Pelagibaculum spongiae: one gene and its partner. The protein of the gene in region 2 interacts with the protein of the main gene of each other region in a pairwise test. Links are inferred from orthologs where the notes say so. Each region holds a gene or a part of one and is shown on either strand. Other genes may lie near its edges.

Evidence for each region. The genes of interacting proteins can lie anywhere in the genome.
Region 1: the proteins of eno (region 2) and rpe interact in binary tests that used the Escherichia coli proteins (3 or more experiments, as listed by UniProt). The link is inferred for Pelagibaculum spongiae from one-to-one orthologs.

Annotation. Positions count from the first base shown.
Region 1 is NZ_QDDL01000010.1:24,742-30,178, forward strand. What follows is about bases 1,839-4,568. They hold rpe (ribulose-phosphate 3-epimerase), read right to left. Parts: upstream 3,675-4,568; coding sequence 3,003-3,674; downstream 1,839-3,002. Other genes in these bases: DC094_RS18130 (DUF4202 domain-containing protein), read right to left, coding at 1,839-2,044; DC094_RS18135 (phosphoglycolate phosphatase), read right to left, coding at 2,212-2,925; DC094_RS18145 (aldehyde dehydrogenase family protein), read left to right, coding at 3,942-4,568. Outside these bases: DC094_RS18120 (ATP-binding protein), read left to right, coding at 1-362; DC094_RS18125 (hypothetical protein), read right to left, coding at 534-962; more of DC094_RS18130, read right to left, coding at 1,478-1,838; more of DC094_RS18145, read left to right, coding at 4,569-5,378. UniProt on the Escherichia coli protein: Catalyzes the reversible epimerization of D-ribulose 5-phosphate to D-xylulose 5-phosphate.
Region 2 is NZ_QDDL01000011.1:9,159-14,673, reverse strand. Bases 1,489-4,296 are described here. They hold eno (phosphopyruvate hydratase), read left to right. Parts: upstream 1,489-2,150; coding sequence 2,151-3,443; downstream 3,444-4,296. Other genes in these bases: DC094_RS22195 (hypothetical protein), read left to right, coding at 4,236-4,296; DC094_RS18665 (hypothetical protein), read right to left, coding at 3,505-4,026; pyrG (CTP synthase), read left to right, coding at 1,489-2,062. Also shown: tRNA lysidine(34) synthetase TilS, read left to right, coding at 1-363; more of pyrG, read left to right, coding at 437-1,488; more of DC094_RS22195, read left to right, coding at 4,297-4,382; DC094_RS18660 (AAA family ATPase), read left to right, coding at 4,386-5,515. UniProt on the Escherichia coli protein: Catalyzes the reversible conversion of 2-phosphoglycerate (2-PG) into phosphoenolpyruvate (PEP). It is essential for the degradation of carbohydrates via glycolysis.

The sequences.
Region 1 (5,437 bases), on a different replicon or contig from region 2:
TACCTACTTATCAAATCAATGGTCACAGCGAAGCGCTCGCCATTTTAATTCGTAATTTATTAGACAATGCGATTAAATATTCACCCGAAAATGGCGAAGTCACCTTATCTTTACAGCAAAATGACTTAACCAATCAATTACAAATTTCAGTCACCGACCAAGGCTGCGGCTTCAGCCAACAAGCATTAACTCATGCTACCGAACGTTTCTGGCGAGATATAGAAAGCAGCCAAAGCTTAACAGGAAGTGGATTAGGGTTATCTTTGGTAAAGCGGATTGTCGAGCTGATGGATGGAAGTATTCAAATTGAAAACCAGCAAGCTGGCGGTGCTAAGGTGACGGTTTTTTTAACCGGGAAATAATTTAAATAGTATTCGACAAACACCTTATGGGACATGCTAGAGCACAACCAATCTCCAAGCTCTTCGAGCCAATTATTAAGTGTGCTATTCATAATTCAAGACATTTAAAAGTTTACAACAAATGACGCGTATTGAGCCTTTGGCGTCATTTGCTTGTGCTTGTTAAGCAGTTTACATATAAAGTGCTTCTGTATTGGGTTCAGAACTTTTTACGCGCTCAGAAAATCCTTTAAACAAAAATGATATTCTGCTGCCACTATCACCAAATAACCGTGACTTGATTGCAGGGTAGATTAGTAAGGAAATTCTACTTTCTGGCATGCCAGAAACTAAGAAAGGTTGGTTGTACTCATTACTCCAAAAGAACTCGCCACCATGCTCTTTGTAGGCAACAAACAAGGTATATGCGGTCATGAGTTCAATAATTGAATTGGTGCGCTCTTCCGGCATTTCATCAGCAAAGTCTGATGCTTCTTCAAGCATTTCATCAACAGCAGACAGGCTGTCAGCTGAAAAATCTAATTGATCATCAAGTCTGGGGTTAAATTGCTGCGCTGCAAATTCAGCATCTTTCTGTATTTGATTTTGTAGCTCGCTCACGATTACTTCCTGCGATTGTTTGTTTTTAACTTTGTAAGTTTCTACTATGGGTACGCAAGATACAAGTGCAAATGAAAGTATGTAAAAGGCAAATTTCATTGGATTACCGCCTAACAGCTTAATAGTGTGCATGCTCCATATAGCATTAATACAACCTGTCAGTTAAACCAACAAACCATTAATTAAAAACAAAACAATTATATTGATTGGAACTAGTTAAAACAAATCGTGCATGCGTGTTTTTCCAAGATAGCAGGTTTCTCGTTACCCCAGAACGACCTGCCATTAACTCTATGATACAAAAATTAATTTGATGATCGCTTAGTAAATCGCGCATTAACAGTTACCGCCAAGTCAAAATAATCACCGGAAAGTTTCACCCTTGGCTACTTGGCTTTGGAATGGCTTCTACGGATGGAGAAAATGCAGAAAAATGTCGGAAACATTTTCTGTCTGCATCGCCCTAATCCGTGGATCCATGCACTTCCTACTCGGAATGACAGGTGCTTAATCAATCAAGCCAACGCTTTTTTAATCAGCACCAAGGCTGCATCTGGAAGATCGAGCGCTAAAGCAGCTTGATGGGCTTTGTCAGACATTTTTCCCCATGTCTTTTGTACAATTCTAATAATTTTTTCTTCAGCATGCTTGGCGGCAAAAGGTAAAAATGCCGTTTCAATGAATACCATACAAGCACAGTCTTCCAGCGCTTGTACTTCGCCATCTCTTTTTATGCCTTGCTTGCGAATAATCGCCTCAGCGCGAGAACAATCCTGATCGCTATAACCATTTTGTTTCATGGTAGCTACTGCTTTGTCAGCATGTAGTTTTGCTAAAGATGTACGCCATTTCAAATAGCCAGTACGGTCCATAGGAAAGTCGGAACGAGGCATCTCCCAACGGCACAAATGTTGGCTACGCACTGCAATGGTTAGCACTTCAGAGGCATTCGGATACAAGATTTCAAGCCAACGGCTGCAATGCTCGGCATATATCAACTCTTGTGCTTTTCCATCGACCTTTTTAGGGTCTTGTTTATGCAGCGTATCGATTGCTTGAAGTGTTTGCTGGAGTTGGGACATGCTGTTTTCCTATTTTTTTATACCCTGAAGTTGCAGGGGCGTTGGCTACTTTCGCTCACCCCAATCACTTACCATAGTATGCTCACGGGGCTTCGCTCATTTGCCGCCTACCTGCACCCTCAATTACTTTGGGTATAGTATTATGGTTTTAGCAGAGCATTTTTTATTTAATTAAAACAATGAGAAATTAAATCTAATCGTTCAATCAATGCATCTGGCTGACTATCTGCGATATCTTCGCCATGGTTATAACCATAAGGCAAGCAAACTACTGCTACCTTGGCATTTCTAGCAGCACCCACATCATTTTTTGAATCACCGACCATAATGCACTGCGCTGCAGTCACATTAAAATGCGCCATAGTGTGCAGTAGTGGCTGAGGATGCGGTTTTTTCTCTGGCAAGCTATCGCCACCAATCCAGAAATCAAAGTATTGAATCATATTTTGTGTTTTTAAAATATCTTCAACAAATTGATAAGGCTTGTTAGTGACCACCGCCATTTTCACACCCTGGTTTTGCAACCATTGCAAGCCGTCAAGTACGCCGTCATAAGTGCAAGTTAACGAGTGTTGGTCTGCGTAATAGTGCATAAACAATGGGTGGGCTTTAGCAAATAATTCAGCAGTGCAATTACCTGCCATATCATCCGCTAGCGCTCGCTTGACTAGCATAACACCGCCATTACCTACCCAATCTCGAACCTTTTCAACTCCAACTACAGGCCGATTTAAGTCAGCCAGCATTTTATCGATGGCTATCGCTAAATCAGGTACTGAATCAACCAAGGTTCCATCAAGATCAAACATTGCCAGCTTTAGGTTTTTCAGCGCTGGTAATGATTGCTTAGGACTATTTTCAGAAGAAATAGATGGGCTCATTTACAGTTAGTCCATTAAAGGCGAGATAAAAACGGGAGCACTGAATGCACTCCCGAGAAGCAGCTATTTAATCGCAGTTATTTAACTTGAGATAATTGCTGACGCATTTGATCAATGCTGCCTTTGTAATCACCACTATTAAAAATGGCTGAACCTGCTACAAATGTGTCAACACCGGCTTCTGCAATTTCTTTAATGTTTGCGACATTCACGCCACCATCAATTTCCAGGCGAATATCACGGCCTGAAGCATCAATTAACTGGCGAACCTTGCGCGCTTTGTCCAACGTAGTATCGATAAATTTCTGACCACCAAAACCTGGGTTTACTGACATCAGTAAGATCACGTCTAAGCGATCCATTACATATTCCAGACATTCCAAAGAAGTGCCCGGATTTAATACCAAGCCCGCTTTACAGCCATTGTCTTTGATTAACTGCAATGAACGATCTAAGTGCTCACTCGCTTCTGGGTGGAAGGTAATGTAATCGGCACCGGCTTTGGCAAATTGAGGAATTAATGCATCTACAGGCTTGACCATCAAATGCACATCAATCGGCGCAGTAATGCCGTAGTCACGGAGTGCCTTACAAACCATTGGGCCAAAGGTCAGGTTAGGCACGTAATGGTTGTCCATTACATCAAAGTGAACCCAGTCAGCGCCAGATTCAATCACCTTGGCAACATCGTCACCGAGACGCGCCAGATCGGCAGACAAAATAGAAGGAGCGATTTTAAAATCTTTCATGATGTGATGCCTAATACCTTGGAAAATTCGCGGGCAGGTTACCGCAAAGTGGCTGTGATTTCATCAGAAAGCAGTGATTAACAGCAAAAGCACCTATTGATCACAAATAGTTACCCGCACTTTCTTCGAAACCATGATGCAAAACATCTGTCATAACGATTACTGATCTACTTTAAAACTAGCGCAAGATTTAGTTGGTAAAGCCCAGTACTGGCATACGTTTGCAGCTACCTTGTAAAAAAACAAAACCATAACAGGACAACTTCTATGGAACATTTTCCGTTGTTAGTCGAGCAAGCAACTGCTGCAGCTGGCCAACATACCGTTCTTTCTCCTTTCGATCGCCAGCCAATTGCCACCGTTGATACTGCTAACTCACAACATGTCGAACAAGCCTTAAGCAATGCTTATCGCCTATTTCGTGATCGCGATAGTTGGCTTGCCATCGATCAACGAATCGAAATTCTCGAAAAGCTCGCGGTTTTAATCGACAGTCACCATGAACATTTATCTTTGGAATCTGCTCGTGAAGGTGGCAAGCCATTATTAGATTCCCGGGTAGAAGTTTCTCGCGGTTTAGATGGTGTAAAGCTAGCCATTGAAGCACTGCGTAAAGATGGCGGCAGCATGCCAATGGTTAATGGCGCTGCAGGTTCTCGCCACCACCTGGCTTTTACCACCCGCGAACCTATCGGTGTCGTGGTTGCAGTGAGTGCATTTAACCACCCATTTAATTTAATCATTCACCAAGTGATTCCTGCGGTTGCTTCGGGCTGCCCAGTTATCGTCAAGCCAGCCGGTGATACACCCCTTTCTTGTATGCGGATTATTCAAATGCTGCATCAAGCTGGCCTACCTCCTGCTTGGGCTCAAGCAATGGTCACTGCAGAAACCAGCCATGCAACTCAGCTGGTCACTGATTCTCGCGTCGGATTTTTCTCATTTATTGGCTCATCAAAAGTCGGCTGGATGCTCAAAAGCAAACTAGCAGCAGGCACTCGCTGCGCACTAGAACACGGTGGCGTTGCCCCGGTAATTGTTCATGAAGATGCTGATATCGAACAAACCATTCAGTCACTGGCAAAAGGTGGTTACTACCACGCTGGCCAGGTGTGCGTTTCGGTACAGCGAGTTTATGCGCATAAGTCGGTATTTCAGCAATTAGCCAAAGGGCTAGCAAATGCTGCAAACGCGATGAAAGTTGGCGACCCAACGAGTCCGACTACCGAAGTTGGCCCATTAATTCGCCCTGCAGAATTAGAACGAATTCATAGTTGGGTTGAAGAAGCAGTTAAAGGTGGCGCAGTGTTGGCAGCTGGTGGCAAGGCCATTAGCGAAACCTGCTATCCACCCACCCTATTATTAAACCCTGCAGAAGATGCCAAAGTCAGCACTGAAGAAGTGTTTGGCCCGGTCGTTTGTTTGTATGAGTTCGACGAAATGGATCAAGCGATTAATCGGGCTAATAGCTTACCGGTTGCATTTCAGGCGGCAGTATTTGGCAAAGACATGGAGAAAATCCTCCGCTGCTACAAACGCCTAGACGCTTCAGCGGTGATGGTTAATCAACATACTGCTTTTCGAGTCGACGGCATGCCATTTGCTGGATTACGCCAATCAGGTATCGGCGTTGGCGGCATCGAACACACCATCGCTGAAATGCAAATAGAAAAAATGATGGTGATTCGCTCCGAGCAACTATAAATAAACTTGGAAATAAAGCGTTCACATTACATACATCAGTTATCTAATTAAATAGCGGC
Region 2 (5,515 bases):
TTAATCGAGCAATTACAGCAACAGGCGCAAAATAGTTTTTGGAACCCGCAGCAGCAGCCAATATTGACTACAGAATCTTTTGAGCTTTCAGCGCAAGGTAACGAGTTACCAAACGTTGAGTTAAGGCTGGTTTTTGGGGTTACCGGGCTAAAGTTGCAGTGCTCAACAAGCGGTAGATTTGAGTCAGTTGGTCGGTTAATGAATCAAGCAGGAATACCACTTTGGTATCGAGACTATTGGCCGCTAATTGTTGATGATCAGGGGCTTGTAGCGATTGCAGGGATTAAAATGGCAACCAGAACTGACAATGTTAATTATAAAATTTTGTGTGATTTCTCAGCTTTGCCTACTGGGATCAATTGAGCCTGCCAATAAATTTCGGTATTATGCCCTTCCTTGAATTCCACTCGTTTTTATTGGTTTTTCAGGGCTTCTCATGACTCAATACGTTTTTGTTACCGGTGGTGTCGTTTCATCGCTTGGTAAAGGTATTACCGCCGCTTCCCTTGCCGCCATTCTGGAGGCTAGAGGCCTGAAGATCACTATGCTGAAACTGGATCCCTACATCAATGTAGATCCAGGGACTATGAGTCCTTATCAGCATGGCGAAGTGTTCGTAACCGAAGATGGTGCCGAAACTGATCTCGATTTAGGTCACTACGAACGTTTCATTCGTACCACAATGACCCAAAAACAGAACTTCACTACTGGCCGTGTTTACGAGAGCGTTATTCGTAAAGAGCGTCGTGGTGATTATAACGGCAGCACGGTTCAGGTTATTCCTCATATTACCGATGAAATCAAACGTCGAGTGCGTGCTGGCGCTGCTGGTGCTGATATTGCCATGGTTGAAATTGGCGGTACCGTAGGTGATATTGAGGCGATGCCGTTTTTGGAAGCCATTCGCCAAATGCGAGTCGAAGAAAGCAGCAAAAACACCATGTTCTTGCACTTAACATTGGTGCCGTATATTGGCGCTGCTGGCGAAATCAAAACCAAGCCGACTCAGCATTCTGTTAAAGAACTGCGTTCTATTGGTATACAGCCAGATGTTTTGGTTTGCCGGAGTGAGCGTGGCGTTGAAGGTAATGAGCGCCGTAAGATTGCCTTGTTCACCAATGTGGATGAAGAAGCGGTTATTTCTTGCCAAGACGTGGATTCTATTTATCGAATTCCGCAAATGCTAAGTGATCAGGGGCTGGATCAGCTTATTGTTGATCGTTTTCGCTTACAATGCTCGCCGGCAGATTTGAGCGAATGGGAACAAGTTGTCGATGCACAACTCAACCCAACATCGCGAGTAAAAATCGCCATGGTAGGCAAATATATGGACTTGTCCGATGCCTACAAATCTTTAACCGAATCTTTGAGTCACGCTGGTATTCATACCAGAACCAAAGTGGAAGTTTGCTATATCGATTCTGAATCTTTGGAATATGAAGGCACAGATAAACTCAAGCAAATGGATGCGATTTTGGTGCCTGGCGGGTTCGGTGAGCGGGGCGTTGAAGGCAAAATTATTGCTGCCCGTTTCGCTCGTGAAAACAAAGTACCTTATTTAGGTATTTGTCTGGGAATGCAGGTTGCTGTGATTGAATATGCGCGCCATCAGGCGGGAATGGACAATGCTCACAGCACCGAATTTAAGCCAGATACGCCGCATCCAGTGGTCGGTTTAATCACCGAATGGAAACGGTCAGATGGCGAAGTAGAACAGCGTGATGCGGCTGCCGACTTAGGCGGTACTATGCGTTTGGGTGCTCAGACATGTTTATTAGAGCCAGACAGCCTAGCGGCTAAAGTTTACGGCTCCGCTTCAGTCTTTGAGCGTCATCGCCATCGTTATGAAGTTAATGGTGAGTTGGTAACTCAGATTGAACAAGCAGGCTTGAAAGTGTCTGGTCGTTCAGAGGATGGACAGTTGGTCGAAATGGTCGAGATAGAGAATCACCCATGGTTCCTAGCTTGTCAGTTCCACCCGGAGTTCACATCAACTCCAAGAGATGGACATCCACTCTTTACCAGTTTTGTTAAGGCAGCAATCAATCAACGAGATGCATAAGCATTCGTTTGAATTGACTGTTGGAATTTAAGAGGGCTTTGGGCCCGCAGCTATCCTTTTTCTGCTGTTATTTTGGAGAATAGGCTTTATGGCAATTATCGCTAAAATTATTGGTCGCGAAATCATGGACTCTCGGGGCAACCCGACTGTTGAAGCTGAAGTACATCTGGAATCCGGTGCCATGGGTATGGCATGCGCTCCTTCCGGTGCTTCAACTGGTTCACGCGAAGCGTTGGAATTACGTGACGGCGATAAGTCTCGTTACATGGGTAAAGGTGTTCTGACTGCAGTTAGCAACATTAAAGACCTGATCACTCCAGCATTGATTGGTAAGGACGCTGCAGATCAGCGCGCAATCGATAACCTGATGATCGAATTAGACGGTACTGAAAACAAAGCTAAGCTGGGTGCAAACGCAATCTTGGCAGTTTCTTTAGCAGCGGCTAAAGCGGTTGCTGCTGAAAAGCGCATTCCTTTGTTCCAGCACATTGCTGATTTGAACGGCACTCCTGGTGTTTACCGCATGCCGGTACCAATGATGAACATCATCAATGGTGGCGAGCACGCTGACAACAACGTTGATATCCAAGAGTTCATGATTCAGCCAGTGAGCGCAACTAGCTTCCGTGAAGCACTGCGTATGGGTGCTGAAGTATTCCATTCACTGAAAAAAGTTCTGTCTGATCGCGGCTTGAGCACTGCAGTTGGCGATGAAGGTGGATTCGCGCCAAACTTGTCTTCTAACGCTGAAGCGTTAGCAGTAATCAAGATTGCTGTTGAAGCAGCTGGCTACAAACTGGGCACAGATATTACTCTGGCGCTGGACTGTGCAGCTTCTGAATTCTACGAAGACGGTCAATACAACCTGAAAGGCGAAGGCAAAATCTTCTCTTCAGAAGGTTTCTCTGACTTCTTGGCTGAGTTGGCTGAACAATATCCAATCATCTCTATTGAAGATGGTTTGAACGAATCAGATTGGGATGGTTTCGCATACCAGACCAAGATCATGGGTGACAAGATCCAAATCGTTGGTGACGACTTGTTCGTAACTAACACCAAGATCCTGCAAGAAGGTATCGACAAAGGTATCGCTAACTCTATCCTGATCAAATTCAACCAGATCGGTTCTTTGACCGAAACTCTGGACGCGATCAAGATGGCTAAAGATGCGGGTTACACAGCAGTTATCTCTCACCGTTCAGGTGAAACTGAAGATGCAACTATTGCTGATTTAGCGGTTGGTACTGCTGCTGGCCAGATTAAAACAGGTTCTCTGTGCCGTTCTGACCGTGTATCAAAGTACAACCAGTTGCTGCGTATCGAAGAAGCGCTGGGCGACGTTGAATATCCTGGTTTGAAAGCATTCAACCAGCAGCGCTAATTGTTAAAAACTAGCGTTGACAAAAAACCGGCTTCTTAGCCGGTTTTTTGGTTTTTGGAAGTTAGTAGCGATCATCTCTATCTTCATTGTCAGAGAAATCATCACCATCATAATCATCTTTATTGTCGCCAAAATTGTCACGGCCGTATGTGTTCTCTTGGACAGCAATATCTAAGGCAATACTGTCTTCAATGCTTTGTTTTTCGAACAAAGCCGTGTGATTCTGTGTTCTCTTCTTGTGTGTAGGTTTGAATTGGCCGAATGAATTAAAAGTTTTACTCTGGAATCGATCAGCACTTTTGATATTAGTTGTGTTGGTTTTCGTAGGCGATATTGGAGCTAGAACTATTTGTTTAAGTTGTTTGTTTTTAATATTTTGGCAGGCCAATTCGAGTTTGTTGATTTTATGCTCAAGTAGCTTCTCTTTTTTAATAAGCGTCTCTATTATATGTTTTTGTTCACTTTGACACTCTGAGAGTATCTCGATTTTGTTTTCTAGTTGCGCACTTTTTTTAAAGTGCGAGATGATTGTTTTGAACACCATTAGTTCTCGCGTCTTCTTTGTATCGCAATCATCATCCATTATTGCATGGTTGTTATTGATAAAAGTCTATTTAGGCTTAGGCTATGTTGGTTGCATCTAGTCATTTGAATCAACTTTCGCAGTAGAATTGTCGTTGATGCTAGGAAAACATTTCAAGGGATATTCACTTCTGAGTGACATCCAATCATTTTCTATCCAGAAATCGTAGCAACTGAAGTTAAATCAGTTGAATTTACGGATTGGTGCTAATGGCGTTAGGAAAAATGATTTCTTTATTTCGTGTAAAAATCGTTGTTGATAGTTTGGTTGCATTAGAAATTGGCCTGCCTGTTATTCGCAAACACTGTAAATTATTTGAGGCTTTGGCTAACAACGGCGTAGAGCGAGGCTGCTAAAACATGGAAATTAAATACTTCAAAATCTGCGATATCGGTATGTATGAGTCGCAGACAATCAAAGTCGCTCCAACTGACGACTATCCAGATAGCAACGCGACTGTTGTAATTGGTAATAATGGTTCTGGAAAGACAACGTTGCTACAAGCTGTGGCGACTTCTCTTAGTTGGTTAGTCGCTAGGATTTCCTCTGAAAAAGGCGTTGGTAAGCTAATCGAGGAAGATAGTATTCGTAATTCTGCCAATGATGCATTAATCGGGGTATGTGTACGGGAACGGCTCTTGAAGGACTTCCAAGAACGGGATTGGGAACTTGCCAGGAAGCGTAAAGGTAAGAACGGACGGTTTCAATCAGACTTGCAAGAACTGGCTTTGCTAGCCAATTTTTTTCGGCAAAGGTTGACGGATGACCCTTCTGCTTCGTTGCCGTTGGTAGCTTTTTATCCAGCAGAGCGTGGCGTTTTAGATATTCCACTAAAAATTCGCAAGAAACGTTTACTTCAGCAAATTGATGGCTTCGAAAATTCGCTAGGGCAAAGTGTAGATTTTCGCCGCTTTTTTGAGTGGTTTAGAGAACGTGAAGATGTTGAAAATGAACGGGGTGTTTCTGACGAAACAATAACGCTACTAAAAAAAGAACTAAAGAGTGATGAACAAGCATTGCAGAGGTTGGAGCAGCTTATTGAATCTAAAAAAGATCGTCAATTAACTGCGGTTCGCTCTGCAATCTCCAGTTTCATGCCGGATCTTAAAAACCTCAGAGTGCGCCGCAAGCCTCGGCTACATATGTCGGTAGATAAAAACGGTGAAACCTTTGATGTTTCCCAGTTATCTCAGGGCGAGAAAAGTCTAATGGCTTTGGTGGGTGATATCGCTCGCCGGTTAGCGATGATGAATCCTGCTTTGGAAAACCCGCTGCATGGTGATGGCGTAGTGTTGATTGATGAGGTTGACCTGCATTTACATCCGCAATGGCAAAGAAGTTTAATTCAGCGTTTGACTTCTACTTTTCCAAATATTCAATTTGTACTAACCACCCATTCACCGATTGTGATTAGTGATAACCGCAACATTCTTACATATTTACTGAATGACGGAGAGGTTTCACAGCTGCCATCGCAATTTGGTAAAGA